Regions from separate parts of the Citrobacter sp. ANG330 genome, predicted to be linked through region 3. Evidence: predicted binding sites of a transcription regulator. Region 3 holds the regulator's gene; each other region holds the start of a gene.
The links. The regulator sigma-54, encoded in region 3, starts transcription at its own class of promoters, with help from an activator protein. The targets are predictions, from matches to a motif close to GTTGGCACANNTTTCGCTNT.
Positions count from the first base shown of each region.

Region 1: the regulator sigma-54 is predicted to act here: its motif matches at 2,564-2,583, upstream of hypA (hydrogenase maturation nickel metallochaperone HypA).
Region 2: the regulator sigma-54 is predicted to act here: its motif matches at 5,808-5,827, upstream of glnA (glutamate--ammonia ligase).
Region 4: the regulator sigma-54 is predicted to act here: its motif matches at 3,394-3,413, upstream of hydN (electron transport protein HydN).

Region 1 covers NZ_JASJUI010000003.1:12,889-20,720, reverse strand. The annotation lists gene hypD (hydrogenase formation protein HypD) at 1-1,047, opposite strand, end outside; gene hypC (hydrogenase 3 maturation protein HypC) at 1,047-1,319, opposite strand; gene hypB (hydrogenase nickel incorporation protein HypB) at 1,310-2,182, opposite strand; gene hypA (hydrogenase maturation nickel metallochaperone HypA) at 2,186-2,536, opposite strand; gene hycA (formate hydrogenlyase regulator HycA) at 2,747-3,208, shown strand; gene hycB (formate hydrogenlyase subunit HycB) at 3,337-3,948, shown strand; gene hycC (formate hydrogenlyase subunit 3) at 3,945-5,771, shown strand; gene QNN88_RS08415 (respiratory chain complex I subunit 1 family protein) at 5,774-6,697, shown strand; gene hycE (formate hydrogenlyase subunit HycE) at 6,715-7,832, shown strand, end outside.
Region 2 covers NZ_JASJUI010000011.1:134,512-142,343, forward strand. The annotation lists gene QNN88_RS19960 (MFS transporter) at 46-1,428, shown strand; gene QNN88_RS19965 (MFS transporter) at 1,473-2,894, shown strand; gene ompL (porin OmpL) at 2,962-3,654, shown strand; gene typA (ribosome-dependent GTPase TypA) at 3,713-5,536, opposite strand; gene glnA (glutamate--ammonia ligase) at 5,913-7,322, shown strand; gene glnL (nitrogen regulation protein NR(II)) at 7,603-7,832, shown strand, end outside.
Region 3 covers NZ_JASJUI010000006.1:231,308-239,139, reverse strand. The annotation lists gene elbB (isoprenoid biosynthesis glyoxalase ElbB) at 1-73, shown strand, start outside; gene mtgA (monofunctional biosynthetic peptidoglycan transglycosylase) at 70-789, shown strand; gene yrbL (PhoP regulatory network protein YrbL) at 786-1,418, opposite strand; gene npr (PTS phosphocarrier protein NPr) at 1,617-1,889, opposite strand; gene rapZ (RNase adapter RapZ) at 1,886-2,740, opposite strand; gene ptsN (PTS IIA-like nitrogen regulatory protein PtsN) at 2,774-3,265, opposite strand; gene hpf (ribosome hibernation promoting factor) at 3,381-3,668, opposite strand; gene rpoN (RNA polymerase factor sigma-54) at 3,691-5,124, opposite strand; gene lptB (LPS export ABC transporter ATP-binding protein) at 5,172-5,897, opposite strand; gene lptA (lipopolysaccharide ABC transporter substrate-binding protein LptA) at 5,904-6,452, opposite strand; gene lptC (LPS export ABC transporter periplasmic protein LptC) at 6,421-6,996, opposite strand; gene kdsC (3-deoxy-manno-octulosonate-8-phosphatase KdsC) at 6,993-7,559, opposite strand; gene kdsD (arabinose-5-phosphate isomerase KdsD) at 7,580-7,832, opposite strand, start outside.
Region 4 covers NZ_JASJUI010000003.1:941-8,772, reverse strand. The annotation lists gene QNN88_RS08380 (6-phospho-beta-glucosidase) at 1-527, opposite strand, end outside; gene ascF (PTS cellobiose/arbutin/salicin transporter subunit IIBC) at 550-2,004, opposite strand; gene QNN88_RS08370 (LacI family DNA-binding transcriptional regulator) at 2,270-3,283, shown strand; gene hydN (electron transport protein HydN) at 3,428-3,973, shown strand; gene hypF (carbamoyltransferase HypF) at 4,077-6,314, shown strand; gene QNN88_RS08355 (hypothetical protein) at 6,571-6,873, opposite strand; partial or broken gene QNN88_RS08350 (RHS repeat-associated core domain-containing protein) at 6,885-7,592, opposite strand; gene QNN88_RS08345 (hypothetical protein) at 7,689-7,832, opposite strand, start outside.

The sequences.
Region 1 (7,832 bases), on a different contig from region 3:
AAACGCGGTCTCGGGATTACAGGTCTTGCCAAACAGCGGGCACTGATGCGGTTTACATTTCCCGGTCAGCACATCGCCGCAACGGGCGCGCGGATCGTCATACACCTGCTGCGGCGCCGGGCGAAAATGCGCTTCGGCATCAAAGCGCTGATAATCAGGCGTCAGATGCACGCCGGAGGATTCAATCACCCCAAGCCCGCGCCATTCGCTGTCGCCGGTGACGCAAAACACCTCGGCAATGGCTTTTTGCGCCAACAAATTCCCGGCATCCGGCACCACACGACGGTACTGATTTTCGACCTGGCTGTGGGCCGCTATTTTCTGCTCAACCAGCATCACGACGCCTTGCAGTAGATCAAGCGGTTCGAATCCGGCGACCACCAGCGGACGATGAAACTCGCTGGCAATAAAATGATACGCGTCGGTACCGATCACCATACTGACGTGGCCTGGCGCAAGGAACGCGTCGATGCCGTTGTCGGGTTGTTCAAGCAGACTGCGCAGGGTAGGAATCAGCGTGATGTGCTGGCAGAAGAAATAAAAGTTCTGCACGTCACGCTGTTTTGCCTGCTGTAGCGTAATGGCGGTGGTCGGCATCGTGGTTTCGAAACCCAGACCGAAAAAAACAACTTTTCGCGTCGGGTTATCCTGCGCCAGTTTGAGCGCATCCATCGGCGAGTAGACGATGCGAATGTCTGCGCCGCGGGCTTTCGCCTGTAACAGTGAGCCCTGTTTGCCCGGCACGCGCATCGCGTCGCCAAAGGTACAAAAAATCACCTCCGGATGGCTGGCAATCTCTATACAACTGTCGATACGTCCCATCGGTAACACACAAACCGGGCAACCAGGGCCGTGGATAAATTCCACGTTGTCGGGGAGCAACTGGTCGAGACCAAATTTGAAGATCGCGTGCGTGTGGCCGCCGCAGACTTCCATTATGCGCAGCGGACGTTCGGCGGTATACAGCAGATGCGCGGCGCGTTCACGCAGGTGCTCAATCAGTTGCATCACCTGTTCCGGCGCGCGGTATTCGTCAACAAAACGCATTATCTTTCCTCGCCATACAGCAAAGCGCCGACGTCCGGCTCAACATCAAACATATTCTGGAGCGCATCGAGCGTGTCGCGCGCTTCGGCTTCGTTAATTACGCTCATCGCAAAACCGACGTGAACCAACACCCACTGGCCCAGACGGGGTTCACCGTGCTCATCGCAACTGCCGACCAGCGTAAGGTCGACGTCGCGCTGAATGCCGCAAACATCGACTTTCGCCTGGTTGCCTTCAATGGTGCGGATTTGGCCGGGAACGCCTATGCACATCGCTGTGCCTCCAGCCAGTTCAGCCACTGATCCATCCCTTCACCGCTGGTGGCTGAAATCAGGATGATCTCAATGTCCGGGTTCACTTCCCGGGCGCTGGCCAGGCACTTCTCTACGTCGAAATTCAGGTACGGCAGCAGATCGACTTTATTGAGCAGCATCAGCGAAGCGGCGGCGAACATATGAGGATATTTCAGAGGCTTATCTTCACCTTCAGTGACAGAAAGCACGGCGACTTTATGTCGTTCGCCGAGATCGAAGCTTGCCGGGCAGACGAGGTTGCCGACGTTTTCGATAAACAAAATACCGTTGTCGGCAAGTGGCAGTCGCGGCGCGGCGTCGGCAATCATCTGCGCGTCGAGGTGGCAGCCTTTGCCAGTGTTAACCTGAATGGCGGGCGTGCCGGTGGCGCGAATGCGTGCGGCATCGTTGACCGTCTGTTGATCGCCTTCAATGACCGCGCACGGTACGCTGTCTTTCAGTTTCATCAACGTTTCGGTGAGCAGAGTTGTTTTACCGGAACCGGGACTGGAGACGAGGTTAAGCACCAGTTGCTGACGCGCCGCGAAGCGGGCGCGGTTGCGCTCGGCCAGGCGGTTGTTCTTATCCAGCACGTCGATTTCCACTTCCAGCATCCGGCGCTGGCTCATGCCTGGCGCGTGGGTGCCGGCTTCACCGTGACCGTAGTGCAAATCGCCTTCTTCCGTCTGGCTCGGGGTGAATTCGGTCGTTTTAATGCCGGTAATATTCAGCGCCGGGCGAGCTGCCGGGGCAAAGGGCGCGCTGCGAAACGCGGAATGAGGGTTATGCTCATCACCCTCTATATAAAGGTTGCCTTCAGCGCAACCGCATGTAGTACACATCGCTCACTCCTGATCTATTTCTATTCGCCGGATCTGTAATCCGTCATCGGCCACGATCTGCAGCATGTCGCTATTGCATTGCGGGCAACGACGTACGCGCTGAGTCAGTAAGGTGACGTATTGCTGACAGGATTCACACCAGCATTCGGCTTCTTGTTCCTCGAGGTGCAGTTTACAACCTTCCGCAACGGTGCCACGGCATACCAGATCAAAACAAAAGGAGAGAGCGCTGGTTTCTACGCAAGAAAATGCGCCAATTTTGAGCCAGACCCCAGTTATCCGTTTTGCGCCGTGCGCGACGGCCTGTTGTTCGATCAATTCCAGTGCCCGCTGGCAAAGGGTTATTTCGTGCATAGTGCCTCCCGATATGATGGGCAGGGTTAAGCAATAATTATGCCAGCCTGAAAATTGGGTGTGCTTGTCAATGACGATGATGACGAAATGACATGTCATCTCGGCGTCGACAGCCGTCATTTATTTTTAAATTCATGAAAAAACAAATGGTTAAAAACTGGCATGAAAAATGCTTATGGCAGGCTATCTCTGTTAAACGGGTAACCTGACATGACTATTTGGGAAATAAGCGAAAAAGCCGATTACATCGCGCAGCGGCATCGTCGCCTACAGGACCAGTGGCATATTTACTGCAACTCGCTGGTTCAGGGGATCACCCTGTCGAAAGCGCGCCTGCATCACGCGATGAGCTGCGCGCCGGATAAAGATCTCTGCTTCGTGCTGTTCGAACACTTTCGTATTTACGTCACGCTGGCGGATGGCTTTAACAGCCACACCATCGAGTACTACGTCGAAACCAAAGATGGCGAAGATAAACAACTGGTTGCGCAGGCGCAGTTGAGTATTGACGGCAAAGTCGATGAGCAGGTCAGCAACCGCAATCGCGAGCAGGTGCTGGAGCACTATCTCGACAAAATCTCCAGCGTCTATGACCGTCTGTATGCCGCTGTCGAAAGCGGTTCGCCGATCAATCTGAGCCAACTGGTGGCGGAACAAAATCCGGCGGCCTGAAGGCGGTGCTTTGCGTCGTGTCGTTGGTCGTCACGACGAATTGAGGGACAGATATGTCGAACAGTGTCGAAACTGACATCTCGTCGGCATGTTTTCGTCAAAAATGACTATCACCTGAGGAATGCCTGGTGAATCGTTTTGTAATTGCTGACTCCACGCTCTGTATCGGCTGTCACACCTGTGAGGCCGCCTGTTCAGAGACGCATCGCCAGCACGGCCTGCAGTCTATGCCGCGCCTGAAAGTGATGTTAAATGAAAAAGAATCCGCGCCGCAGCTTTGCCACCATTGTGAAGATGCGCCTTGCGCTACCGTTTGTCCGGTTAACGCGATTAACCGGGTGGAGGGCGCCGTACAGCTTAATGAAAGCCTGTGTGTAAGCTGCAAACTGTGCGGCATTGCCTGTCCGTTTGGCGCGATCGAATTTTCCGGCAGCCGTCCGCTGCATATCCCGGCCAACGCCAATACGTCGAAAGCTCCACCAGCTCCCCCTGCGCCGGCTCGCGTCAGCACGTTGCTGGACTGGGTTCCGGGCGTGAGGGCTATCGCGGTGAAATGCGATCTGTGCAGCTTTGACGAACAAGGGCCAGCCTGCGTGCGGATGTGCCCGACCAAAGCCCTGCATCTGGTGAATAACATGGACATCGCCCGCGCCAGTAAACGCAAACGTGAGCTGACTTTCAATACCGACTTCGGCGATCTCACCTTGTTTCAGCAGGCGCAGAGTGGGGAGGCAAAATGAGCGCAATTTCACTGATCGCCAGCGGCGTGGCCTGGTTTGCCGCTGCCGCCGTCCTGGCATTTCTGTTCTCTTTTCATAAAGCGCTGAGCGGCTGGATTGCTGGCGTGGGCGGCGCGGTGGGGAGCTTGTGTACCGCCGCGGCGGGTTTCTCCGTGCTCATCAACGCTGTCGCGGTGCGCGGCGTGATGCCGTTTATCGGTCACAGCGTACAAATCACCCCATTGAATGCCATCTGGCTGATTACGCTGGGGCTGTGTGGACTGTTCGTCAGTCTGTACAACATCGACTGGCATCGCCATCCGCAGGTGAAAGCTAACGGCCTGCTGGTGAATCTGCTGATGGCCGCGGCGGTGTGCGCGGTTGCCGCCAGCAATCTTGGCACGCTGGTGGTGATGGCGGAAATCATGGCGCTGAGTGCGGTGTTCCTGACCGGATGCAGCAAAGAAGGCAAGCTGTGGTTCGCGTTGGGGCGTCTCGGTACGCTGCTGCTGGCGATTGCCTGCTATCTGGTGTGGCAGCGCTACGGCACGCTGGAGTTACGCCTGCTCGACCTGCGTACCCAGGAGCTGCCGCTGGGTTCTGACATCTGGCTGCTCGGCGTGGCGGGTTTTGGTCTGCTGGCCGGGATTATTCCACTCCACGGATGGGTGCCGCAGGCACACGCGAACGCCAGCGCTCCGGCGGCAGCCCTGTTCTCCACCGTGGTGATGAAGGTCGGTCTGCTGGGCATTCTCTCGCTATCGCTGATTGGCGGTAATGCGCCGCTGTGGTGGGGCGTGCTGCTGCTGGTGCTCGGCATGATCACCGCGTTTGTTGGCGGTCTGTATGCGCTGATGGAGCACAATATTCAGCGCCTGCTGGCGTATCACACCCTGGAAAACATCGGCATTATTCTGCTCGGTCTGGGGGCTGGCGTAACCGGGATTGCGCTCAATCAACCGACGCTGATTGCGCTGGGCCTGACCGGTGGGCTTTATCACCTGGTGAACCACAGCCTGTTCAAAAGCGTACTGTTCCTCGGAGCGGGCAGCATCTGGTTTCGTACCGGGCATCGCGATATCGAAAAACTGGGCGGCATCGGCAAACGCATGCCGGTCATTTCCATTGCAATACTGGTGGGGCTGATGGCGATGGCTGCATTGCCGCCGCTGAACGGCTTTGCCGGCGAATGGGTTATCTATCAGTCCTTCTTCAAGCTGGGCAACAGCGGCGCATTTATTGGTCGTCTGCTGGGGCCATTACTGGCGGTTGGACTGGCGATCACCGGTGCGCTGGCGGTGATGTGTATGGCGAAAGTGTATGGCGTGACCTTCCTCGGCGCGCCGCGCACGAAAGAAGCGGAAAACGCCTGCTGTGCGCCTCTCCTGATGGGCGTCAGCGTCGTGGCACTGGCGATTTGTTGTGTGCTGGGCGGGGTTGCCGCGCCGTGGCTGCTGCCGCTGCTGGCGACCGCAGTGCCGTTACCGCTGGAAACCGCCAACACCACGGTTTCACAACCGATGATCACGCTGCTGCTGATCGCGTGTCCGCTGCTGCCGTTCATCATCATGGCTATATTCAAAGGCAACCGTCTGCCGTCGCGTTCACGCGGTACGGCATGGGTCTGCGGCTACGATCACGAGCAGTCGATGGTCATTACCGCGCATGGTTTCGCGATGCCGGTAAAAGAGGCCTTTGCGCCGATCCTCAGACTGCGTAAATGGCTCAATCCGGTATCGCTGATTCCGGGCTGGCAGAACGCAGCTGCTCCGGTTCTGTTCCGTCGCCTGGCGCTGATTGAGCTGGCGGTGCTGGTGGTGATTGTGGTTTCACGAGGAGCCTGAGAATGAGTGTTTTATATCCGTTAATTCAGGCGCTGGTACTCTTTGCCGCCGCGCCGCTGTTATCCGGCGTAACCCGCGTGGCGCGTGCCCGTCTGCACAATCGTCGCGGTCCTGGCGTATTGCAGGAGTATCGCGACCTGATCAAACTGCTGGGGCGTCAGAGCGTCGCGCCGGCGGATGCCGGCTGGGTCTTTCGCCTGACGCCGTTTGTGATGGTGGGCGTCATGCTGACCATCGCCACCGCGCTGCCGGTGGTGACTGTGGGGTCACCGCTGCCGCAACTGGGCGATTTGATCACGTTGATTTATCTGTTCGCCATTGCCCGTTTCTTCTTTTCCATTGCTGGTCTGGATACCGGTAGCCCGTTCACGGCAATCGGCGCCAGTCGCGAAGCGATGCTCGGCGTGCTGGTGGAGCCAATCCTGCTGCTGGGACTGTGGGTCGCTGCGCAGGTCGCGGGTTCCACCCATATCAGCAATATCACCGATACGATCTATCACTGGCCAGCAGCCCGCAGCATCCCGCTGATTTTGGCACTGTGCGCCTGTGCGTTCGCCACCTTTATCGAAATGGGAAAACTGCCGTTCGATCTGGCGGAAGCGGAGCAGGAGTTGCAGGAAGGCCCGCTGACCGAATACAGCGGCAGCGGCTTCGCGGTGCTGAAGTGGGGCATTAGTCTCAAACAGCTGGTGGTGCTGCAAATGTTTGTCGGCGTGTTCCTGCCGTGGGGACAGATGGAAACGTTCAGCGCAGGTGGATTGCTGCTGGCGCTGGTGATTGCCATCGTCAAGCTGTTGGTCGGCGTGCTGGTGATTGCCCTGTTCGAAAACAGCATGGCGCGTCTGCGTTTTTGCGCCACTTCACGCGTGACCTGGGCCGGATTTGGGTTTGCGTTTTTAGCCTTCGTCTCCTTGCTGGTGGCGTGATTTAAGAGAGTTTGAGCATGTCTGAAGAAAAAATTGGTCAACAATACCTTGCAGCACTGCACCAGGCTTTTCCTGGCGTGGTACTGGACGAAGCCTGGCAGACCCGGGATCAGCTGACCATCACCGTGAAGGTCAACTATCTGCCGGAAGTGGTCGAATTCCTTTACTACAAGCAGGGCGGCTGGCTCTCCGTGCTGTTCGGCAACGATGAACGTCAACTTTGCGGTCATTACGCCGTGTACTACGTGCTGTCGATGGAGCAGGGCACCAAATGCTGGATCACGGTACGTGTTGAAGTTGATGCCAATAAGCTGGAATTCCCGTCCGTCACGCCGCGCGTTCCGGCTGCCGTCTGGGGCGAACGTGAAGTGCGCGACATGTACGGTCTGATCCCGGTCGGTCTGCCGGATGAACGCCGTCTGGTGTTGCCGGATGACTGGCCGGACGAACTCTATCCGTTGCGTAAAGACAGTATGGATTATCGTCAGCGTCCGGCACCGACCACCGATGCGGAAACCTACGAGTTCATTAACGAACTGGGCGACAAGAAAAATAACGTGGTGCCGATTGGCCCGCTGCACGTTACCTCAGATGAGCCCGGGCACTTCCGCCTGTTCGTTGACGGCGAAAACATTATCGACGCCGATTACCGTCTGTTCTACGTCCATCGCGGCATGGAGAAACTGGCGGAAACCCGGATGGGCTATAACGAAGTCACCTTCCTGTCGGACCGCGTATGCGGGATCTGCGGCTTTGCCCACAGCACCGCGTATACCACCTCCGTTGAAAACGCGATGGGCATCGCAGTGCCGGAACGCGCGCAGATGATCCGCGCCATTCTACTGGAGGTAGAGCGTCTGCATTCCCACCTGCTGAACCTCGGCCTGGCCTGTCACTTCACCGGTTTTGACTCCGGCTTTATGCAGTTCTTCCGCGTACGCGAAACCTCCATGAAGATGGCGGAGATCCTGACCGGAGCGCGTAAAACCTACGGTCTGAACCTGATTGGCGGGATTCGTCGCGATCTGCTGAAAGAGGACATGATCCAGACCCGTCAACTGGCGCAGCAGATGCGTCGTGACGTGCAGGAACTGGTGGATATGCTGCTCAGTACGCCGAACATGGAACAGCGCAC
Region 2 (7,832 bases), on a different contig from region 3:
TAAGGCTCGCCCATGGGGAAACTCATGGGCAAATGAGGGATAATCATGAGTCAAAACATAACCAACCCGGCAACGTTACGCTTGCCTTTTAAGGAAAAAATCGCTTACGGCATAGGTGATTTAGGCTCCAATATTCTTCTGGATATCGGTACGCTCTATTTATTGAAGTTTTATACCGATGTTCTCGGTTTACCGGGCACCTATGGCGGTATCATTTTCCTTATTGCCAAGTTTTTTACCGCGTTTACCGATATGGGAACCGGTATTATGCTCGATTCGCGGCGTAAAATTGGTCCAAAAGGTAAATTTCGGCCTTTTGTGATGTACGCGGCGTTTCCGGTAACTCTGCTGGCTATCGCTAACTTTGTTGGTACGCCCTTTGAAATCACCGGAAAAACGGTCATGGCGACCGTCCTGTTCATGCTTTACGGATTGTTCTTCAGCATGATGAACTGTTCCTATGGCGCAATGGTGCCCGCCATCACCAAAAACCCGGACGAACGCGCCTCGCTCGCCGCCTGGCGACAGGGCGGCGCGACGCTTGGCCTGCTGCTGTGCACTGTCGGTTTTGTGCCGGTCATGAACCTGATCGAAGGCAATTCGCAACTGGGGTATATCTTCGCCGCGACGCTATTCTCGCTGTTTGGGCTGTTCTTTATGTGGTGCTGCTATGCCGGGGTAAAAGAGCGCTATGTCGAAGTGAAACCTGTCGACGCGGCGCAAAAGCCGGGATTATTGCAGTCCTTTCGCGCCATCGCTGGTAACCGTCCGCTATTCATTCTGTGTATAGCCAATCTCTGCACGCTCGGCGCATTTAACGTCAAGCTGGCGATCCAGGTTTATTACACCCAGTACGTGCTGAACGATCCGATTTTGCTGTCATGGATGGGCTTTTTCAGCATGGGCTGCATCTTCATCGGCGTCTTTTTAATGCCGGGGATGGTGCGTCGATTTGGCAAGAAAAAGGTCTATATCGGTGGCCTGCTGATCTGGGTTGCAGGCGATCTGCTCAACTACCTCTTCGGCGGAGGTTCGGTCAGTTTTGTCGCATTCTCCTGTCTGGCATTCTTCGGTTCCGCGTTTGTAAACAGCCTGAACTGGGCGCTGGTTTCCGACACGGTGGAATATGGCGAATGGCGAACCGGCGTGCGTTCTGAAGGGACGGTCTACACCGGTTTTACGTTCTTCCGTAAGGTTTCACAAGCGCTGGCCGGCTTCTTCCCGGGATGGATGCTGACCCAAATCGGCTATGTGCCTAACGTGGTGCAATCGGCGGGAACGGTCGAGGGGTTGCGGCAGCTGATCTTTATCTATCCCTGTGCGCTGGCGGTCGTCACCATCATTGCAATGGGCTGTTTCTACAATCTCAACGAAAAAATGTATATCCGTATCGTTGGCGAAATCGAAGCCCGTAAGCAAACGACTTAAAACAATAATATCCAACGCCCTACGGGGCGTTATGGGAGGCGATTATGTCTGACCATGATCCGCTAACGCTGAAACTGAGCCTGCGTGAGAAGTGCGCCTACGGCATAGGTGATTTTGGCTCAAACCTGATGCTGTGTATCGGGACGCTGTATCTGCTTAAGTTTTATACCGATGTACTGGGGATGCCTGCGTATTACGGCGGTATAATCTTCCTGGTGGCGAAGTTCTTTACTGCCTTTACCGATATATTAACCGGTGTATTGCTGGATTCACGCCGTAATATTGGTGTAATAGGTAAATTCCGCCCCTTCATACTTTATGCCTCTTTTCCCGTTGCGCTGGTTGCCAGCGCGCAGTTCTTTGCCACGGACTTTACCTTAACGGTGAAGACGACGCTGGCCACCCTCCTGTTTATGCTGTTTGGTTTGTTTTATAGCCTTATGAACTGCTCTTATGGCGCCATGGTGCCTGCTATCACCAAAAACCCGCACGAACGCGCCCAGCTTGCCGCCTGGCGTCAGGGCGGCGCAACCATTGGACTGCTGCTGTGTACCGTAGGCTTTATGCCGATTCAGGCGTTGTTTACCCGTTCGCCGTCGCTGGGCTATTTGATTGCCGCGCTGATTTTCTCCGTGTGCGGGCTATTCAGTATGTGGTGGTGTTTCCGTGGCGTTAAGGAACGTTACATCGAAATCGTGCCAGATCACCATAAGCCCAGCATTCTAAAGTCGTTCTGCGCGATTTTCCGCAACCCTCCTCTGTTAGTGCTGTGTATTGCCAATCTATGTACGCTGGCAGCGTTCAACATCAAACTGGCGATCCAGGTCTATTACACACAGTACGTTCTGAACGATATCCATTTACTCTCATGGATGGGTTTTTTCAGCATGGGGTGCATTCTGGTAGGTGTACTGCTAGTTCCCATGACCGTAAAGCGTTTCGGTAAAAAACAGGTTTATCTCGGAGGGCTAACGCTCTGGGCAGTCGGGGATATCCTGAATTTCTTTTGGGGCGGAACCTCCTTTTTATTCGTCACCTTCTCCTGTGTAGCCTTTTTCGGTACAGCTTTCGTGAACAGCCTGAACTGGGCGCTGGTGCCGGATACCGTGGATTACGGCGAATGGAAAACGGGGATTCGCGCAGAAGGTTCCGTCTATACCGGATATACCTTTTCCCGCAAGATTTCCGCTGCGCTGGCGGGATTCCTGCCCGGAATGATGTTGACCCAGATTGGTTATATCCCAAACATCGAGCAAAGCGACGCAACCTTACTGGGATTACGCCAGTTAATTTTTCTTTGGCCCTGTGGTCTGGCGATTATTGCTGCACTGACCATGGGTTTCTTTTATAAGCTCAACGAAGCGCGTTTCGCTTTTATTATCGAGGAAATAAATCAACGAAAAAAGAGCACCATTCGTTCTGACGTAAACAATAACAATAAAAACATCGCTACTGTAAATCTTTAAACAAATCTTGCCGCTATTTCCATCCTGATGGATGGCGGCTTCCCTACGCTTAAAAAATGGATTTATGATGAAAACATTACACACTCTCATTCTGTTATCTTCAGTGATATCCACCTCTGTGTTTGCTGGCGCTTATGTCGAAAATCGGGAGGCCTATAATCTGGCATCCGATCAACAAGAGATCATGCTGCGCGTTGGCTATAACTTCGATATGGGTGCGGGCATCATGCTCACCAACACCTATACGCTCCAGCGTGAAGACGAGTTAAAACACGGCTATAACGAGATCGAGGGCTGGTATCCGCTCTTCAAACCCACGGATAAATTAACGATCCAACCTGGCGGGTTGATTACCGACAAGAGTATTGGCTCCAGCGGCGCGGTGTATCTGGACGTGAATTACAAGTTTACACCGTGGTTTAACCTGACAGTGCGTAACCGCTACAACCATAATAATTACAGCTCTGTCGATTTAAACGGCGATCGGGATAATAACGATACCTATGAGATCGGCAACTACTGGAACTTTATTATTACCGATAAATTCTCGTATACCTTTGAACCCCACTATTTTATGCGGGTGAATGATTTTAATAGCAGCAATGGCAAGGATCATCACTGGGAAATTACGAATACCTTCCGTTATCGGATCAACCAGAACTGGCTGCCCTACTTTGAACTGCGCTGGCTGGATCGTAACGTTGAACCCTATCACCGCGAGCAAAACCAGATTCGCGTTGGGGTAAAATATTTCTTTTAACCGTGTAGAAAAAGAAAAGCCGCTGAAATCAGCGGCTTTTTCGTCACAAGATGATGAATTAATCTTCTTTCGGACCACGGTTCGCGCGGCGGCGATCGTTTTCCGTCAGGTGACGTTTACGAATACGGATAGACTGCGGCGTCACTTCTACCAGTTCGTCGTCATCGATGAACTCCAGTGCTTGTTCCAGAGTCATCTTAACCGGCGGAACCAGAACCGTGGCTTCGTCGGTACCGGAAGCACGCATGTTGGTCAGTTTTTTACCGGTCAGGCAGTTTACGGTCAGGTCGTTAGAACGGCTGTGAATACCGATGATCTGGCCTTCGTACACTTCCGCACCGTGACCGAGGAACAGCTTACCGCGGTCCTGCAGGCTGAACAGTGCAAACGCAACCGCTTTACCCTGACCGTTAGAGATCAGTACGCCGTTCTGGCGCTGACCCACTTCACCCGGACGTACGTCGTCGTAGTGGCTGAAGGTGGAGTACAGCAGACCGGTACCAGAGGTCATGGTCATGAATTCTGAACGGAAACCGATAAGCCCACGGCTTGGGATCACGTAGTCGAGACGTACGCGGCCTTTGCCATCTGGATTCATGTTTTTCAGGTCGCCTTTACGCTCGCCCAGTGCCTGCATCACAGAACCCTGGTGCTGCTCTTCGACGTCCAGCGTCACGTTCTCGAACGGCTCTTGTTTACGGCCATCGATTTCGCGGAAGATAACTTTCGGACGGGAAACCGCCATCTCGAAACCTTCACGACGCATGTTTTCGATCAGAACTGACAGGTGCAGCTCACCACGACCAGAAACGCGGAACGCGTCCGCATCTTCAGTTTCTTCAACGCGCAGCGCAACGTTGTGCACCAGCTCTTTGTTCAGGCGGTCAAGGATCTGACGAGAGGTAACGTATTTACCTTCTTTGCCACAGAACGGAGAGGTGTTGACGTTGAAGAACATCGTTACCGTCGGTTCATCAACAGACAGTGCCGGCAGCGCTTCCACATTCTGCGGATCGCAGATGGTGTCAGAGATGTTCAGCTCGCCCAGACCGGTGATCGCGATGATGTCGCCCGCTTCAGCCAGATCGCTATCGATACGCTCCAGGCCCAGGTGAGTCAGCACTTTACCAACTTTTCCGTTACGGGTTTTGCCTTCGCTGTCCACAATAGTGATCTGCTGGTTCGGCTTCACTTTACCGCGTTTGATGCGGCCGATACCGATGACGCCAACGTAGTTGTTGTAGTCCAGCTGAGAGATCTGCATCTGGAACGGACCATCAAGGTCAACGTCCGGCGCAGGAACGTGGTCGACAATCGCCTGATACAGCGGGGTCATGTCTTCCGCCATATCTTCGTGATCCAGACCGGCAATACCGTTCAGCGCAGAAGCGTAGATGATCGGGAAGTCCAGCTGTTCGTCAGTCGCGTCGAGGTTTACGAACAGGTCGAATACCTGATCGACAACCCAGTCCGGACGCGCGCCAGGACGGTCAACTTTGTTGATGACCACAATAGGCTTCAGGCCATGTGCAAAGGCTTTTTTGGTCACGAAGCGCGTCTGCGGCATCGGGCCGTCAAATGCGTCAACCACCAGCAGCACAGAGTCAACCATGGACATGACACGCTCAACTTCACCACCGAAGTCTGCGTGCCCAGGGGTATCAACGATGTTGATACGGTAATCATTCCATTTGATAGCGGTGTTTTTTGCGAGGATGGTAATCCCACGCTCTTTCTCCAAATCGTTGGAGTCCATCACACGCTCTTGAGTTTCGGCACGAGAGTCGAACGTACCGGATTGCTGCAGCAGCTTATCAACCAGGGTAGTTTTACCATGGTCAACGTGCGCGATGATGGCGATATTACGCAAATTTTCGATCACAACTTTGCCTCAGGCATTAGAAATAGCGCGTTATTGTACACGGATTAATCGCACTACAAAACAGGATCACAAACATCCTCCGCAAACAAGTATTGCAGAGTTTCTTTGTGATCGCTTTCACGGAGCGTTAAAAGGGTTATGCACAGTCCATTGCACCAATATGGTGCTTAATGTTCACATTAAAGCACTATACTGGTGCAACATACACAACATGGTGCAACCCTTTTGCACGATGGTGCGCATGATAACGCCTTTTAGGGGCAATTTAAAAGTTGGCACAGATTTCGCTTTATCTTTTTTACGGCGACACGGCCAATGATTAAAGAATTGAACACCTCGTTACCACGACGACTATGACCAATCTGGAGAGTTAAGTATGTCCGCTGAACACGTTTTGACGATGCTGAATGAGCACGAAGTGAAGTTTGTTGATTTGCGCTTCACTGATACCAAAGGTAAAGAACAGCACGTCACGATTCCTGCTCATCAGGTAAATGCCGAATTCTTCGAAGAAGGCAAAATGTTTGACGGCTCTTCGATTGGTGGCTGGAAAGGCATCAACGAATCCGACATGGTGCTGATGCCGGATGCCTCTACTGCGGTTATCGACCCGTTCTTCGCGGATTCCACCCTGATTATCCGTTGTGACATCCTGGAACCTGGTACCCTGCAAGGCTATGACCGCGACCCGCGCTCTATCGCCAAGCGTGCTGAAGAATACCTGCGCTCCACCGGTATCGCCGATACCGTGCTGTTTGGGCCAGAACCTGAATTTTTCCTGTTTGACGACATCCGTTTCGGCACGTCAATCTCCGGATCTCACGTAGCTATCGATGACATCGAAGGCGCATGGAACTCCTCCACCCAGTACGAAGGTGGAAACAAAGGCCACCGTCCTGCCGTGAAAGGCGGCTACTTCCCGGTTCCACCGGTAGACTCCGCTCAGGACATCCGTTCTGAAATGTGTCTGGTGATGGAACAGATGGGTCTGGTGGTTGAAGCACATCACCACGAAGTGGCAACCGCAGGTCAGAACGAAGTGGCAACCCGCTTCAACACCATGACCAAAAAAGCGGACGAAATTCAGATCTACAAATATGTGGTACACAACGTCGCTCACCGCTTCGGCAAAACGGCGACCTTTATGCCAAAACCGATGTTCGGCGATAACGGTTCCGGTATGCACTGCCACATGTCCCTGTCCAAGAACGGTACCAACCTGTTCTCTGGCGACAAATATGCGGGTCTGTCTGAGCAGGCGCTGTACTACATTGGCGGCGTGATCAAACACGCGAAAGCCATCAACGCCCTGGCAAACCCAACCACTAACTCTTACAAGCGTCTGGTCCCGGGTTACGAAGCGCCGGTAATGCTGGCCTACTCTGCCCGTAACCGTTCCGCCTCTATCCGTATTCCGGTTGTGGCCTCTCCGAAAGCACGTCGTATCGAAGTCCGCTTCCCGGATCCAGCGGCGAACCCGTACCTGTGCTTTGCCGCCCTGCTGATGGCCGGTCTTGACGGCATTAAGAATAAGATCCACCCGGGCGAAGCCATGGACAAAAACCTGTACGACCTGCCGCCGGAAGAAGCGAAAGAGATCCCACAGGTTGCTGGTTCTCTGGAAGAAGCACTGAACGAGCTGAACCTGGATCGCGAGTTCCTGAAAGCGGGCGGCGTGTTCACTGATGAGGCCATTGACGCTTACATCGCGCTGCGCATTGAAGAAAATGACCGCGTGCGCATGACGCCGCACCCGGTAGAGTTTGAGTTGTACTACAGCGTTTAATTGTTTTAAGTTGCCGTGGAAACTTTTAGCCTGTTTCTGACAGGTTTGAGGTTGATGGCAAACATTAAGATGCCCGATGGCGCACGCTTTTCGGGCCTACAGGGCAACCCCTTGTAGGCAGGATAAGGCGAAGTCGCCATCCGGCACGACGTTTGTCAGCAATCTGTAGCCCATCATACGATGGGCTTTTTTCACCGCCAACAAACTGATCCTTCGCGCTTTTTCGATGTAAAAAGCTATAATGCACTACATTGGTGCATACTATTCAGGAGACTGCTGTATGGCAACAGGCACGCTGCCCGATGCTGGGCAGATCCTCAATTCTTTAATCAACAGCATCTTACTGGTCGACGATGAGCTGGCGGTGCATTACGCCAACCCGGCAGCACAGCAGTTACTCGCCCAGAGCTCCCGAAAACTGTTTGGTACGCCGCTTCCTGAACTCCTGAGCTATTTTTCCTTAAATATCGAGCTGATGCGCGAGAGCTTAGAGGCGGGACAGGGGTTCAC
Region 3 (7,832 bases):
GGCGCAGGATATCGCTCAGGCGGCAATGGGTATCGAAAAACTGGTATCACGCGTGCTGGTTCTGGCGGAATGAAGAAAGGGGTTTTCGCCTTTCTGAGGCGAGTGATATTGCGCGTCGTGATTATCCTCGCCGTGTTTTGGGGCGGTGGCATTGCGCTGTTTAGCGTGGTGCCTGTGCCTTTTTCGGCGGTAATGGCCGAGCGGCAGATCGGCGCCTGGCTACAGGGTGACTTTGGCTATGTTGCTCATTCCGACTGGGTGAGCATGGATGAGATCTCTCCGTGGATGGGGTTAGCGGTAATTGCCGCAGAAGACCAGACCTTCCCGGACCACTGGGGTTTTGACGTTGCTGCCATCGAAAAAGCGCTGTCACATAATGAACGCCATGAAAGCCGTATTCGCGGTGCCTCAACGTTGTCACAGCAAACTGTTAAAAATCTCTTTCTTTGGGATGGTCGCAGTTGGCTGCGTAAAGGGCTGGAAGCCGGGCTTACGGTCGGTGTTGAAACTGTCTGGAGCAAAAAGAGGATCCTGACGGTATATCTGAATATTGCGGAATTTGGTGAGGGTGTATTTGGCGTGGAAGCCGCAGCTCAGCGCTATTTTGGTAAACCGGCCAGCCGATTGACTCAGTCCGAAGCGGCGCTGTTGGCTGCCGTATTACCCAATCCCTTGCGCTTTAAGGCCGCAGCGCCCTCAGGCTATGTGCGTAGCCGTCAGGCGTGGATACTGCGTCAAATGCGGCAGTTGGGCGGCGAGTCGTTTATGACCCGCCATGCACTGGATTAAGCTTCTCGCGAAGAGAGAGACAGCCCGGCGTGTTCTTTGGGTTGGGGAGCTTTTTCCAGCGCGACGGCCAGTACCGGTTGCGCGATAAAACGCTGCCACAATCTTTCCTGCTTACGTTGGCAGAACCATTTTGACCATGTCGCCAGCGGAATCAATGTCCCTTCACCAATGTTATCGCAAACCACCGGCACCACTTCCGATTCGCTGATTCGGTGGCAGAGAACGTTCTGCGGTTTTAGCGTCATGGTCACGATGTGGTTATCACGCAGATAGCGTTTTAGCTTCTTCAGCAACTTACGCAACTCGGCAAAATCGTCTTCGTAACGACATTGTTTGGCAAATTCGGTAAGGGTGATGGATGGCTTGCCATCATAATCGGCAATCACATCGTAAACGTAACCTGTTCCGCAGTCAGTCTCTACCGTGCCGTAATAACGCGGGATACCACTCCAGTCTTTCAGATAGCGAGAGAGATGCGCATAGTACTTCAGTTCGCGCTGTGTCTCTCTGTCGCCGCCCTGACCACTGTTGTAAACGATCTTAATACAACGCTGGGCATCATCCGGATGCGCATAACATTTACGATGTCGTCCGGTGCCCAGGGGAGTCTCTGCTGATAAACGAATCATAAGTGATATCCTGGAAATATTTACTGACAATAATCCAGTATGAACGCTCAAGTTAAATGAAACCTAAACGACTTGCCTTAAGGTTTTCTTAAGGTATGTCTTAAGTGAAAAAGCGCACGTTTTGTACAGGTATGAGGCAAAAAAATAAAAAAACGCCGGGTGGCGTTTTCTGTGAAGATATTCGTCGGGCGTGAAAATTTAGTCTTCGTCGAAACCCGAATTGAAAAGGGCGATGACGGCAGCCAGCGCTTCGACCTCTTGCGGACCGGAGGCTTCAATCTCAATTTGTCGGCCTTTGGCAGAGTCCAGCATCAGCAGCGCAATAACGCTGTTGGCTTCCGCTTCGGTGCCTTCATCATTTCGTAGCAGGACCTCCGCATCAAATCCCTGCATTAACTCAAAAAGTTTCATTGCTGGGCGAGCATGCATGCCCAGCTTGTTCGTGATTTCAACAGTTTGCTTCACGGTCATGTTTTGCGTTTTTCCAGCGTACGATGGCGTGACTGTACGTTTTTACCGCGTGAGCGGAAGTAGTCTGCCAGCTGTTCTGCAATATACACCGAACGGTGTTTCCCGCCGGTACAACCGATAGCCACAGTTAGATAGCTACGGTTGTTGGTCTCCAGCATGGGTAACCATAGCTCAAGATAGCTGCGAGTCTGGTAGATAAAATTGTGTACTTCTGTGTGCCTGTCGAGGAAGGCGGCGACGGGCTTGTCGAGACCGGTCATCGGACGCAGTTTCGGGTCCCAGTGGGGGTTCGGCAGAAAGCGGACGTCGAAGACGTAATCGGCATCGATGGGGATCCCGTGCTTAAAGCCGAAGGACTCAAACACCATCGTCAGTTCACGCTCACGTTTACCCAACAGGCGGGTCCGCAGCATTTCCGCCAGTTCATGCACCGACATTTCTGAGGTATCGACAATCAGGTCGGCGCGAGAACGCAGCGGTTCCAGTAAGTCACTTTCCTGATCGATGGCGCTTTCCAGCGACAGATTCTTGCTGGAAAGGGGGTGTAGACGACGGGTATCGCTGTAGCGACGAATCAATGTGTTGCGATCGGCATCAAGGAACAGCAGTTGCGGCGAGAACGCCTCAGGCAGGTTGTTCATCGCCTGCTCAAAAATTTCCGGCGACTCCGGCATATTGCGTACATCAATGCTGACGGCTGCCGAAATCTGGCGTTCGGCAAGCGTGCGAGCCAGATCGGGTAACAGCACCACGGGAAGGTTATCCACGCAGTAAAAACCCATATCTTCAAGCGCGCGCAGGGCGACAGATTTACCTGACCCTGAACGACCGCTGACGATCATCAGTACCATGTACTGTTTCTCCTCACCACGACAAAAGGGGAGTTATGCTTCATCCTGACCGCCTTCGGTGTCAGTGATGATTTGATACAACTCTTCATCGCTCTGCGCGGCGCGCAGTCGACGGCAGATCGTTTTATCTGCCAGACGCTTAGCCACCAGCGATAATGTATGCAGGTGCGTTTTGGTTTGATCCGCTGGTACCAGCAGGGCAAAAAGCAGATCAACGGGTTGATTATCAATCGCGTCGAAGGCGATGGGTGTTTCCAGTTGCACAAACACGCCGACGGCGCGCAGGGTATCTTCTTCAAGCTTACCGTGCGGAATGGCGATCCCATTGCCGATGCCGGTACTGCCCATTTTTTCGCGCGTCAGGATCGCTTCAAAAACGACCTGCGGCGGTAAACTGAGCTGTTTTGCCGCCAGTTCACTGATGATTTCCAGCGCGCGTTTTTTGCTCTGGCAGTGAACGGCACTGCGCGTACATTCCTGGTTAAGTACACTGCTCAGTTGTAGAGTCGTATCGTTATTTATCATAATTTCACCTAAGAATTTGCCCCGCCGCGGCGAGACAAATTCGGAGCGCTAACTGTACAAATGGCCTGTTGTTGTGCACAACAGGCCGTCCTGCACCCGCTAACTGCCCGGACAATTAGTGTTGTTTCAGTTTATCTTTATGCTTTGTGAGCTGTCTTGCCAGCTTATCGATTAAGCCATCAATGGCCGCGTACATATCCTGACCTTCCGCGCTGGCGTGAATTTCGCCACCGTTTACATGCAGTGTTGCATCCGAGATGTGGGTGACCTTCTCCACCTTTAACACAATATAGACCTGATTGATTCTGTCAAAATAGTGTTCGAGTTTGGCGAACTTGGTATTAACAAAGTCACGCAGGGCTTCTGTTATCTCGACGTTGTTTCCAGTGATGTTGAGCTGCATAGTGTCTTCCTTATCGGTTGGGTCAAACCAGTTGTTTGCGCTGGTTTGACGGCGGAATGGATAAAGACTCTCGGTACTTCGCAACGGTGCGGCGCGCCACCATGATGCCTTGTTCCGACAGCATCGATGTTAGCTTGCTGTCGCTCAGGGGCTTCGCAGGGTTTTCCGCCGCAATCAACTTCTTCACCAGTGCGCGGATCGCGGTGGAGGAAGCTTCGCCACCCCCCTCGGTATTCACATGGCTGGAGAAAAAATACTTCAGTTCAAAAATGCCGCGTGGACTGTGCAGATACTTCTGCGTCGTCACACGAGAAATGGTCGATTCGTGCATCTCGACGGCCTGAGCGATATCCGCCAACACCATCGGTTTCATAAATTCTTCGCCTTGCTCAAAGAAGGCTTGCTGCTGCTCAACGATACAACGGCTGACGCGCAGCAGGGTATCGTTGCGGCTCTCCAGACTCTTAATCAGCCACTTCGCGTCCTGCAAATTACTGCGGATGTACTGACTGTCGGCGTCATTACGCCCACCGTTGCACATCGCGGCGTAGTGCTGATTGATCTGCAGGCGAGGGAGGCTGTCTCCGTTGAGCTCGACCATCCAGTGGCCGTTATGCTTACGCACCAGCACGTCAGGGATCACGTATTCCGGTTCACCAGTCTGGATCGACTGCCCGGGGCGTGGATCGAGCGATTGGATCAGATTGACCGCTTCTTTGAGCACCTCTTCTTTGAGACGTGTGACGCGCATCAGAGTACGGAAGTCGTGGTTCGCCAGCAGATCGAGATGATCGCTGATGATCAACCGGGCTTCTTCAAGGAAAGGGGTCGCCTTGTCGAACTGCGAAAGCTGGATCAGCAGGCAATCACGCAGATCTTTTGCCGCCACGCCTACGGGATCAAACCGCTGAATACGTTTGAGAACGGCTTCAACTTCATCAAGACCGACCTCTTCATTGCCCATGCTTTCGAGGATGTCGTCCAGCGAAACGGTGAGGTAACCGGTGTCGTCAACCGCATCCACAATCGACGTGGCGATGGCGCGGTCGGTATCGGAGAACGGGGTGAGTTCCACCTGCCACATCAGGTAATCCTGTAGGGTCTGCGTGGTTTCACCCTGATAAACGGGTAGCTCATCGTCAATGTAGTCACCGCTGGTGCCTGAAGGCGTACCGGCGGTGTAGATCTCATCCCAGCTGGCGTCGAGCGGCAACTCTTCCGGCATCTCTTTTTGTTCGAGGGCGTCGGCGGTATCCAGCGTTTCGCTGTCCTGGGTTTCGTGGGTATCAACTTCGTCGTGAAGATCGGTTTGCTCCAGCAGTGGATTGCTCTCCAGCGCTTGCTGGAGTTCCTGCTGCAGTTCCAGCGTGGACAACTGCAGCAGACGAATTGCCTGCTGTAGCTGCGGCGTCATCGCCAGTTGTTGGCTCAGCCTGAGTTGCAAACCTTGCTTCATGTTCAGAGTTGTTTTCTCCCGCTATGACGTCGCAAACTTCTACCCTATCAGAGTCTGAAGTCTTCCCCAAGGTATACGCGTTTCACGTGTTCGTCCTGCAGGATTTCTGTTGGCGTACCGTGCGCGATCAGGTGTCCCTGGCTCACGATATAGGCCCGCTCACACACGGCCAGCGTTTCGCGAACGTTATGGTCGGTAATCAATACGCCAAGACCGCTGTCACGCAGATGTTCAATAATGCGTTTGATATCGATAACAGATATGGGGTCAACGCCGGCAAACGGTTCGTCCAGCAGGATAAATTTAGGGTTGGCGGCCAGCGCACGGGCGATTTCCACACGGCGACGTTCCCCCCCGGAGAGCGACTGCCCCATGTTGTCGCGCAGATGCTCAATGTGGAACTCTTCCATCAGCTCGTTAGCGCGGTCTTCACGCTGTTCGCTGGAGAGATCGTCACGAATTTGCAGAACTGCCATCAGGTTATCGTACACGCTCAGGCGACGAAAAATCGACGCTTCCTGCGGCAGATAGCCAATTCCGCGGCGCGCGCGGGCGTGCAGCGGCAGCAGACTGATGTCTTCATCATCAATGATGATGTTACCGGCATCACGCGGCACAATGCCGACGACCATGTAGAAGGTGGTGGTTTTACCCGCACCGTTCGGCCCAAGCAGACCGACAATCTCGCCCGAGTTGACGGTCAGGCTGACATCTTCCACGACGCGGCGGCCTTTGTAGGCCTTCGCCAGATTCTTTGCAGTTAATGTTGCCATAGCGAATTAGTTACTCTTCTTCTGAGCCGGGGTCTGGTTTTTATCCTGCAACTGCGACGGCACCAGAACGGTGGTCACACGCTTGCCTTTCTCACTGAAGGCCTGCATTTTCTGCTCTTTCACCAGATAGGTAATTTTGTCCCCGGTGATGTTGCTGTCGAGCTGTTCCAGGTATGCATTGCCGGTGAGCACGACAAAATCTTTCGCCAGTTCATAATGCATTTTCGACGCGTGACCTTTTACCGGCTTACCGTTGTCCTGCATTTGATAGAACGTGGCCGGGTTGCCGAAGCCGTCAATGACCTCTTTACCCTCTTCACCGCCAGGGCGGGTCACGACCACTTTATCGGCGTTAATTTTGATAGTGCCCTGGGTCACAATGACATTACCGGTGAAGGTCACAACGTTGCCCTGCATATCCAGAGACTGCTGGTCCGATTCGATGTGGATCGGCTGTTCGGTATCGCCGGTGACGGCGAACGCCGGAATGCTGGCGGCCAGAAGTGAGCTGGCAAGCACAAGATTAAGGCTGAGTTTGTTTGTTTTGAATTTCATAGGAGGTTCTAACCTTTTCAATCAGCTCGGCGTTCTTGCTGCGTAAGTTGCCGCGCATTTTCAGTCCGCTGGAGTTAAAAGTTGTTCCGTATAACGTGACGAGGTCTTCAGAGGTAACATCCTGCGTCACCAGATTGATCTGTGCGTTATCGGTGGTAATTTTTCGAAGTTGAGCGTCAGGCACCAGCGCGTTGACTTCAACGTGACCATAAAGATACAGCATCCGATCCTCGGTCAGCCTGGCTTTATCCGCTTTGATTGACCACGTCGGGATCTTGTCCTTATCAAACGTCGTTAATACGGGTTGTGTGAACCACGAAACGGCCTGATCGGAATAATATTCAACATGTTGGGCGATCAAACGATAGCTCAGCGCGCCTTCCGGACTGTAGACCATGGTGTCCGTATGCTCGCTCTTATAGGTCGGATCGCTTGTATTCACGACCACCTGCGCCGTGTCGTCTTTATCGGCCAGGTTAATCCCAATCAGCACCAGCACGGCCAATGACAGGAGAATGATAACCCAACGTCTGGCTTTACTCATATCGATTGCCCTTTGGCCTCATCAAGCTTACCCTGCGCCAGTAATAATAAATCACAGACTTCTCGTACCGCGCCGCGCCCGCCCGCGATCTTCGTGACATAATCCGCGCGCGGAAGCAGTAACGGATGCGCATCCGCAACGGCAATGCTCAGGCCAATTTTTTCCATTACCGGCCAGTCAATCAGATCGTCACCGACGTAGGCTACGTTTTCCGGTGCAATCTCAAGCTTTGCCAGCAGATCGTAAAAGGCGACCAGCTTGTCCGACTGCCCCTGATACAGGTGCGTGATACCCAGTGTGGTACACCTTTCTTCTACTAGTTTAGCCTTTCGTCCGGTAATGATGGCGACGTCAATATCAGACGTCAGCGCACAACGGATCCCGTAACCGTCACGGACGTTAAAAGCCTTCAGTTCTTCACCGTTGTTGCCCATATAAATCAGGCCATCCGACAGCACGCCATCGACATCAAGAATCAGCAGACGGATATTCTCTGCCTTGGCGATGACGTCCGCGCTGACGGGTCCATAACAGGTCGCAAGCGACGCACCTGCTTTGCTCATTTCTCGTTATCCTTGAATTTCTACACAACGCCTGCACGCAGGAGATCATGCATATGTAACACACCCAGTAACTGGTCGCCATCGGCAACCATCACGGAGGTGATATGGCGGGACTGCATTAAGTTCAGGGCATCGACCGCCAGAATTCCTGGACGCACACGAATGCCCCCAGGCGTCATCACGTCGGCAATACCGAGCTGGCGCACGTCAACGCCCATATCAAAGACGCGACGTAAATCACCGTCGGTGAAGATACCGTCGATCTTCATCGCT
Region 4 (7,832 bases), on a different contig from region 3:
AGCCAGTATTTCACCAGCCCGTTAAAAGCTTCAAAACAGGTACGCGCATAGCGGGTGAAAAACTCCACCATTTTGCGATTACGCCAGGAGCCGTATTCGGTAACCAGGTGCATGGGCACGTCGAAGTGGCACAGCGTCACCAGCGGTTCAATGCCGTATTTTTTGCACTCCGCGAAAAGATCCCGATAGAACGCAATACCTTCCTCGTTGGGCGTCAGTTCGTCGCCGTTGGGATAAATTCGGCTCCAGGCAATCGAGGTGCGAAAGACGGTGAAGCCCATTTCCGCCATCAGGGCGATATCGTCTTTATAACGATGGTAAAAATCAATCGCCTGATGGCTGGGATAAAATTCGTCATTCCGCAACTGGAAGCGTTTCTCCAGGCCCAGTTTGACCGGCATACGATGTTCGCCGTGCGGGATCATATCGACAGTGGTCAGCCCTTTGCCGCCTTCCCGGTATGCGCCTTCAGACTGGTTGGCGGCGAGTGCGCCGCCCCATAAAAATCCTTGCGGAAATACAGCCATAATAAACCTCAGTGAATAACAGTCAGGCGCTGGCGCCTTTTACCGTAGCGGCTTGTGCAGCCTGGTTTTTTCTTGCCTGTGCGGCCGCGTCTTCGACGGGGATATCCTCAAAGCCCAACAGCAGCGTCAGAACAAACGACAACACCACCGCCAGCGCCATGACGCCGAACACCCAAACAATGGTCATGGGATTGGCCGGGTCGAAGAACTGAACGCTGGTAAACAGGCCCGGCGCTGCCATCGAGTGGCTGGCGAGTCCGGCCATTCCGGCGACCGCGCCACAGATAAAGCCGCTGATCAGGCTGGCGATCAGTGGACGTTTCAGGCGCACCGCCACACCGTAGAGCGCGGGTTCCGAAATTCCGGCCATGATGGCCGAGGCCGCCGCTGCCAGCGCAGTCTGGCGCAGTTCCGGGTTTTTCGTTTTCCAGGCTACCGCCAGCGAGGAGCCGCCAAGCGACAGGTTGGCGCCAATTTCGGACGGCATAACCATCCCTTCTTTGCCCGTTTCGGCAATCGTCTGGATAATGGTCGGTGTAAACACGCGGTGCATCCCGGTCATTACCAGCAGCGGCCACAGTGCGCCCATAATGGCGACAGAGAGCCAGCCGAGATAGCCGTGAATGGTATAAACCAGCGCGGAAATCGCGCTACCGATCCAGATGCCAATTGGCCCGATCAGTACGATAGCCAGCGGGGCGGCGATCAGCACGATCAGCATGGGTTTCAGGAAGTTTTTGGTGACCGCGGGCGTAATGCGATCCACCCAGCGTTCGATGTACGACAGACACCAGGTCATCACCAGCGCCGGAATAACCGTATAGGTGTATTTCACCGCGGTGACCGGGATCAGTGCGAATTCAACGTGTTCGCCCTGCGCCGCTTTCGCCATCAGGTCGATAAAGCTCGGATGCACCAGCACCCCGGCAATGGCGATCGCCAGCGACATGTTGGTTTTAAACTTAATCGCCGCCGACGCCGCCACCATTAACGGCAGGAAGAAGAAGGCGCCATCGCCGATCACGGTCAGGATCGTTAACGTGGAGGAGCCTTTTTCCAGCACGCCGGTCATTTCCAGGATCATCGCCAACAGTTTGAGCATCGATCCGCCGATAATCGCCGGGATCAGCGGCGACATAGTGCCGATCAGCGCATCAAGGATCCCCGCGCCAATGCGTCTGAGCGTCAGCCTGGGTTTGCCAACGGGCTCGGCGGGTTGCATATCGCCCGGCAGCAGACTGACAACTTCACGATAGGCCTGAGAGACGGTATTGCCGATGATGACCTGGCACTGGTTGTCGCTACGCACCACGCCGAGTACGCCGCTGAGGGTTTTAAGCGTGGCAGCATCGACCAGCGTGTCATCTTTCACGACGAAACGCAGACGCGTCATGCAGTGTGTCACTGCAGTGATATTGTCGACGCCGCCCAGAGCCGTCACCACGGAGCGCGCCAGCGCTGCATAATTCTTGGACATAGGATTTTTATCCTGTTTTATCAGTAGGGTACGTTTTATTTTTGCCGCATGATCGGTCGTGAGATCGTCGGTGATGAAACGTTCATGGGAAACCGGTTCCACAAAATCATGATGAGTTTATTTTGTTTCAGCAAGAATTAATTTTGGTTATTGCTCGTAATTGTGATGTTCGTCACTGGTGGTTTTTGGCCGTGCTTTAGCATCTGAGACAACCACGTAGCGGTGCAGTACACTGCATCTCATTGCGAGAAAAGGAAGAAAACTTATGACGACGATGCTGGAGGTAGCGCAGCGGGCCGGGGTGTCGAAGGCGACGGTCTCGCGGGTGCTTTCAGGGAATGGCTACGTCAGCCAGGAGACGAAGGACCGCGTATTTCAGGCGATTGAGGAGAGCGGCTATCGGCCTAACCTGCTGGCGCGTAGCCTGGCGGCGAAAACCAGTCAGACGCTGGGGCTGGTGGTGACTAACACCCTCTACCACGGCGTCTATTTTAGCGAACTGCTGTTTCATACCGCGCGGATGGCGGAAGATAAAGGGCGTCAGCTTCTGCTTGCCGATGGCAAACACAGCGCGCAGGAGGAGCGTCAGGCGATCCAGTATCTTCTGGATTTACGTTGTGACGCCATCATGATTTACCCGCGTTTTCTCAGCGTGGATGAGATAGATGACATTATCGACAGCCACTCGCAGCCGATTATGGTGCTTAACCGCCGGTTACGGAAAAACAGCAGTCACTGCGTCTGGTGCGATCAAAAGCAAACCAGCTATAACGCCGTGGCGGAACTGATTGCCGCAGGCCACCAGCAGATTGCGTTTATTACCGGCTCAATGGACTCACCCACCGGGGTTGAACGCCTGTCCGGGTATAAAGAGGCGCTGATCCGACACGGTATCGCCGTCAATGACAACCTCATCGTCAAGGGGAAATGGACCCCTGCCTGCGGTGCCGCCGGGGTGGAAACGCTGCTTTCTCGCGACGTGACGTTCAGCGCGCTGGTGGCCAGCAATGACGACATGGCGATTGGGGCCATCAAACAGTTGCATGATAATGGGCTGGCCGTACCATCGCAGGTGTCGGTGATCGGTTTCGATGATATCGCGATGGCGCCCTACACCATACCGGCGCTCTCCAGTGTCAAAATCCCGGTGACGGAGATGATTCAGGAGACCATTGGGCGACTCATTTTTATGCTGGACGGCGGGGCGTTCACGCCACCAAAAAGCTTCACTGGCACGCTGATCCGCCGCGACTCTCTTACACCGATTGTCGGTTGTTAGAATTGTCACGTGTCATCGTCATTCGTGACGATGACACCGAAATCGTCGTCCTTTGTTTTAGAATATCTTTAAATTACAGTTAGATAAAAACTGGCATGATTTGTGAATGCTTCGGCACATTATCCGTTATTGCTGGAGAATTTGATGAACCGTTTCATCATTGCAGACGCCAATAAGTGCATTGGTTGCCGTACCTGTGAAGTGGCCTGCGTGGTCTCCCATCAGGAAAACCAGGACTGTGCGTCACTGACCCCTGAAACCTTTTTACCCCGTATTCATGTGATCAAAGGTGTTAACGTCTCGACGGCGACGCTGTGCCGCCAGTGCGAAGACGCGCCGTGTGCCAACGTCTGTCCGAACGGTGCCATCAGCCGCGATAAAGGCTTCGTGCATGTGATGCAGGAACGCTGTATTGGCTGCAAAACCTGCGTGGTGGCCTGCCCGTATGGCGCTATGGAAGTCGTGGTGCGTCCGGTTGTGCGTAACAGCGGTGCGGGTCTGAACGTACGGGCGGAAAAAGCGGAAGCCAACAAGTGCGATCTCTGTTATCACCGCGATGCCGGTCCGGCCTGTATGGAAGCCTGCCCGACGCATGCCCTGATTTGCGTTGATCGTAATAAGCTTGAGCAACTCAGCGCAGAAAAGCGTCGTCGCGCGGCGCTGGATTCTTCCGCGTCTTTGCTTTTCTGATTCCTGCCGCAAAAATCACTCAGGAAACGCGCTGGCATCAAGGGAATTCCCGGAAATTTTCGTAAAATACATTTCCGGGAATGATGATGGCGAGAATGATGTAATGGCAACAAATACCCCCTCCGGCGTACAGCTCCGTATTCGCGGCAAAGTTCAGGGCGTCGGCTTTCGTCCTTTCGTCTGGCAGCTGGCACAGCAGCTTCAGTTGCATGGCGACGTCTGTAATGACGGCGATGGTGTGGTGGTGCGATTGCTGGAAGATCCCGCGCTGTTTATCAATGAACTGCATGCCCATTGTCCGCCATTAGCGCGTATCGACAGCGTAGAGTGCGAGCCATTTAACTGGCTACAACAGCCTGAAGAATTCAGCATTCGCCAGAGTGCGGGCGGCACGATGAACACCCAAATAGTGCCCGATGCCGCGACGTGCCCGGAATGTCTTGCCGAAATGAATACACCCGGTGAGCGTCGTTATCGTTATCCCTTTATCAACTGTACCCATTGTGGCCCGCGTTTTACCATTATCCGGGCGATGCCCTACGATCGTCCGTTTACCGTAATGGCATCATTTCCGCTCTGCCCGCAATGCGACAGCGAGTATCGCGATCCGTATGACAGACGTTTTCACGCCCAGCCGGTGGCCTGCCCGGCGTGTGGTCCGCATCTGCGCTGGCTGAGCGGCGAACACCAGGCGGAAAAAGAGACGGCATTGCAGGCTGCGGTTGAGATGCTGAAGGCCGGGGGCATTGTTGCCGTTAAGGGGATCGGCGGGTTTCATCTGGCCTGCGATGCGCGAAACGGTGCTGCGGTGGCAATGCTTCGTGCGCGTAAGCGTCGTCCGACAAAACCGCTGGCGGTCATGCTGCCTGATGCGTCGGGCCTGCCGGATGCGGCTGTCCGACTGCTGAAAACGCCCGCCGCGCCGATTGTGCTGGTCGATAAACAACATGTTGCCTCGCTGTGTGACGGCATTGCGCCCGGGCTTGCGGAGGTGGGCGTGATGCTTCCCGCCAATCCGCTCCAGCATCTGCTGCTCCAGGAACTGAAGCGCCCGCTGGTGATGACTTCGGGTAATCTCAGCGGTAAACCGCCGGCCATCAGTAATGAACAGGCGCTCGATGATTTGCAGGAGATTGCTGACGGTTTCCTGCTGCACAATCGCGATATCGTGCAGCGAATGGACGATTCGGTGGTGCGTGAAAGCGGTGAAATGCTGCGTCGCTCGCGGGGATTTGTCCCGGATGCGCTGGCGCTGCCGCCGGGATTTGAGAATGTGCCACCGATGCTGTGTCTGGGAGCGGATCTGAAAAACACCTTCTGCCTGGTGCGCGGCAAGCAGGCGGTGATCAGCCAGCATCTTGGCGATCTCAGCGATGACGGGATTCAGAATCAGTGGCGTGAGGCGCTGCGGCTAATCCAGAACATCTATGATTTCACGCCGCAACGCATCGTTCATGACGCTCATCCGGGCTATGTTTCCAGCCAGTGGGCGAGCGAAATGAACCTGCCGACGGAGATTGTGTTGCATCATCATGCCCATGCCGCGGCGTGCCTTGCCGAGCACGGCTGGCCGCTGGACGGCGGCGATGTCATCGCCCTGACGCTGGATGGTATCGGAATGGGTGACGCGGGGGTACTGTGGGGCGGAGAATGCCTGCGGGTGAATTACCGTGAGTGTGAACATCTTGGCGGACTGCCCGCCGTGGCGCTTGCCGGTGGCGATCTCGCCGCGAAGCAGCCCTGGCGCAATCTGTTAGCGCAGTGTCTGCGCTTCGTATCGGACTGGCAGCGTTATCCGGAAACGGCCGGTGTACAGCGGCAGAACTGGAACGTGCTGACACGCGCGATTGAGCGCGGAATTAACGCACCGCTGGCCTCCTCCTGTGGGCGTCTGTTCGATGCGGTTGCCGCAGCGCTGAACTGTGCGCCAGAATCGCTCAGCTATGAAGGGGAGGCCGCCTGCGCACTCGAGGCGCTGGCGTCGCAATGCGCGGGTATTAAACATCCGGTCATGCTTCCCTTGACGGGGAATCAACTGGACCTGGCAACCTTCTGGTCGCAGTGGCTGAACTGGCCGGCAACGCCCGTCGAACGCGCATGGGCGTTTCATGATGCGCTGGCGCAAGGGTTTGCCGCGATGCTGCGCGAACAAGCCACCGCACGCGGGATCACAACGTTAGTCTTCAGCGGCGGTGTAATGCATAACCGGCTTTTATCGGCGCGTCTGGCGCATTATCTGGCCGATTTCACGCTGCTGTTTCCGCAACAGTTACCGGCAGGCGACGGCGGACTGTCGCTGGGACAGGCGGTGATTGCTGCGGCGCGTGGGACGCCAACTTAATTATTCTTTGTGATGATAGGGTCAACCAAACAGTTGTGTCCGCAGTGAGTTGTGGTGCTGTGGTTCTCTATGCGGGGCTGGTTGGCGTGATATAGGGTCGTGATGCCAATTTAGTGATAATGATGAATTAAATCGGCGCCACGATTGCCATTGTAGACACCGCATTGCGCCTCAGTTCTCCCTATAGCCTGTCCAGTGCCGCCACTCTGCTGTAACGGTTAAAGGCATGACCCAATATTTTTACTATACACTTAAATTATTTCATTAACGTTTTTCTTACTAAAACACATGTTTTATTTTTTAAATCAACATGATAAACATACATTTTACCACCTCCACCTTGGCTATACATATTTCCATCAGATTTGAAAAAAATGATCTCAATAAACTCTTTTGTATCTTCAATACTTGCATTATAACTTTCAAACGACTCATTATCTGGCAAGCAATTAGATACAATTTTTAAGGATGATTGTTCTCTGCCTGTTAAATAAATCACATCCTCTCCAAAAGCACTGCATATTGTGCATAGCATGAAAATAAAAACAAAAAATTTCATAATATTTCATCTCAGAGACTTTCTTGTTTTTTTTGGCTGTATTTAAGATAGGTATTCTCTGGTGTCCCCAGATAACTTGAATACTCTTTTTCTCCTTTAGCATAAAAATCAGCGCTACTTTTATCTGTCGGTGAAAAATGTAAGCTATCATAAGCATCATTTTCCTTTAAAACCTTATTTCCTTTTGTATCAGAAAAATATCCATGCGTATGATATACACCAACCCTTTTCGAGTCGTCAGGACAGGCTGCTTTGTATGGGTTCACCCCTGCTAAACTGCCTTTTAGAGGACCAGTATAAAAATAGTTCTTATCCTTTTTGCATATCAAACCACCATATTCTTGATTATTTTCAATTGAATCAGCGTTGCACATTTTTATAGCAAATAATCCGGCCTCATCCGCATTTGAAAATAAAAATTGATCTAACCCCAATGGATCTATGTAACTAACTGGATCTAATGGATAAATATATTGATTCCATCCCCCCATCAACCCTATCGGGTCCTGCGTGATATACCTTCCCTGTAACGGGTCGTAGTAACGGTGCCGGTTATAGTACAGTCCTGTCTCTTTATCATACTGCTGGCCCGGCAGGCGGATGAGCTGCTCCAGGTTATGCTGGTTATCTTCCCGCACCATATTCCCCCATTCATCAAACTCTGCGCGCCACGCTATGGTCCCGTTAATGTCAATCAGCGCCAGCGGCAGGCCCCGGTGGGCGCTGCAAGTTATCGTGATAGCAAATTATAACTTAATCTGGTTTGCCATTATCTCTTGAGAGGTCTTATGTTAAGACTGTAATTCATTCTTAATCTAATTCTTATGGCTAGAATACTTATCTAACTTTTCTCTATATTTTGAATTCAGAATCAAGGCGATTGAGAATATCCAACCGCCTGATAAGAAAGTTACCGAGCAGAAATAGAAAACAGCATTGTCATTGATAGTGTTTAATAA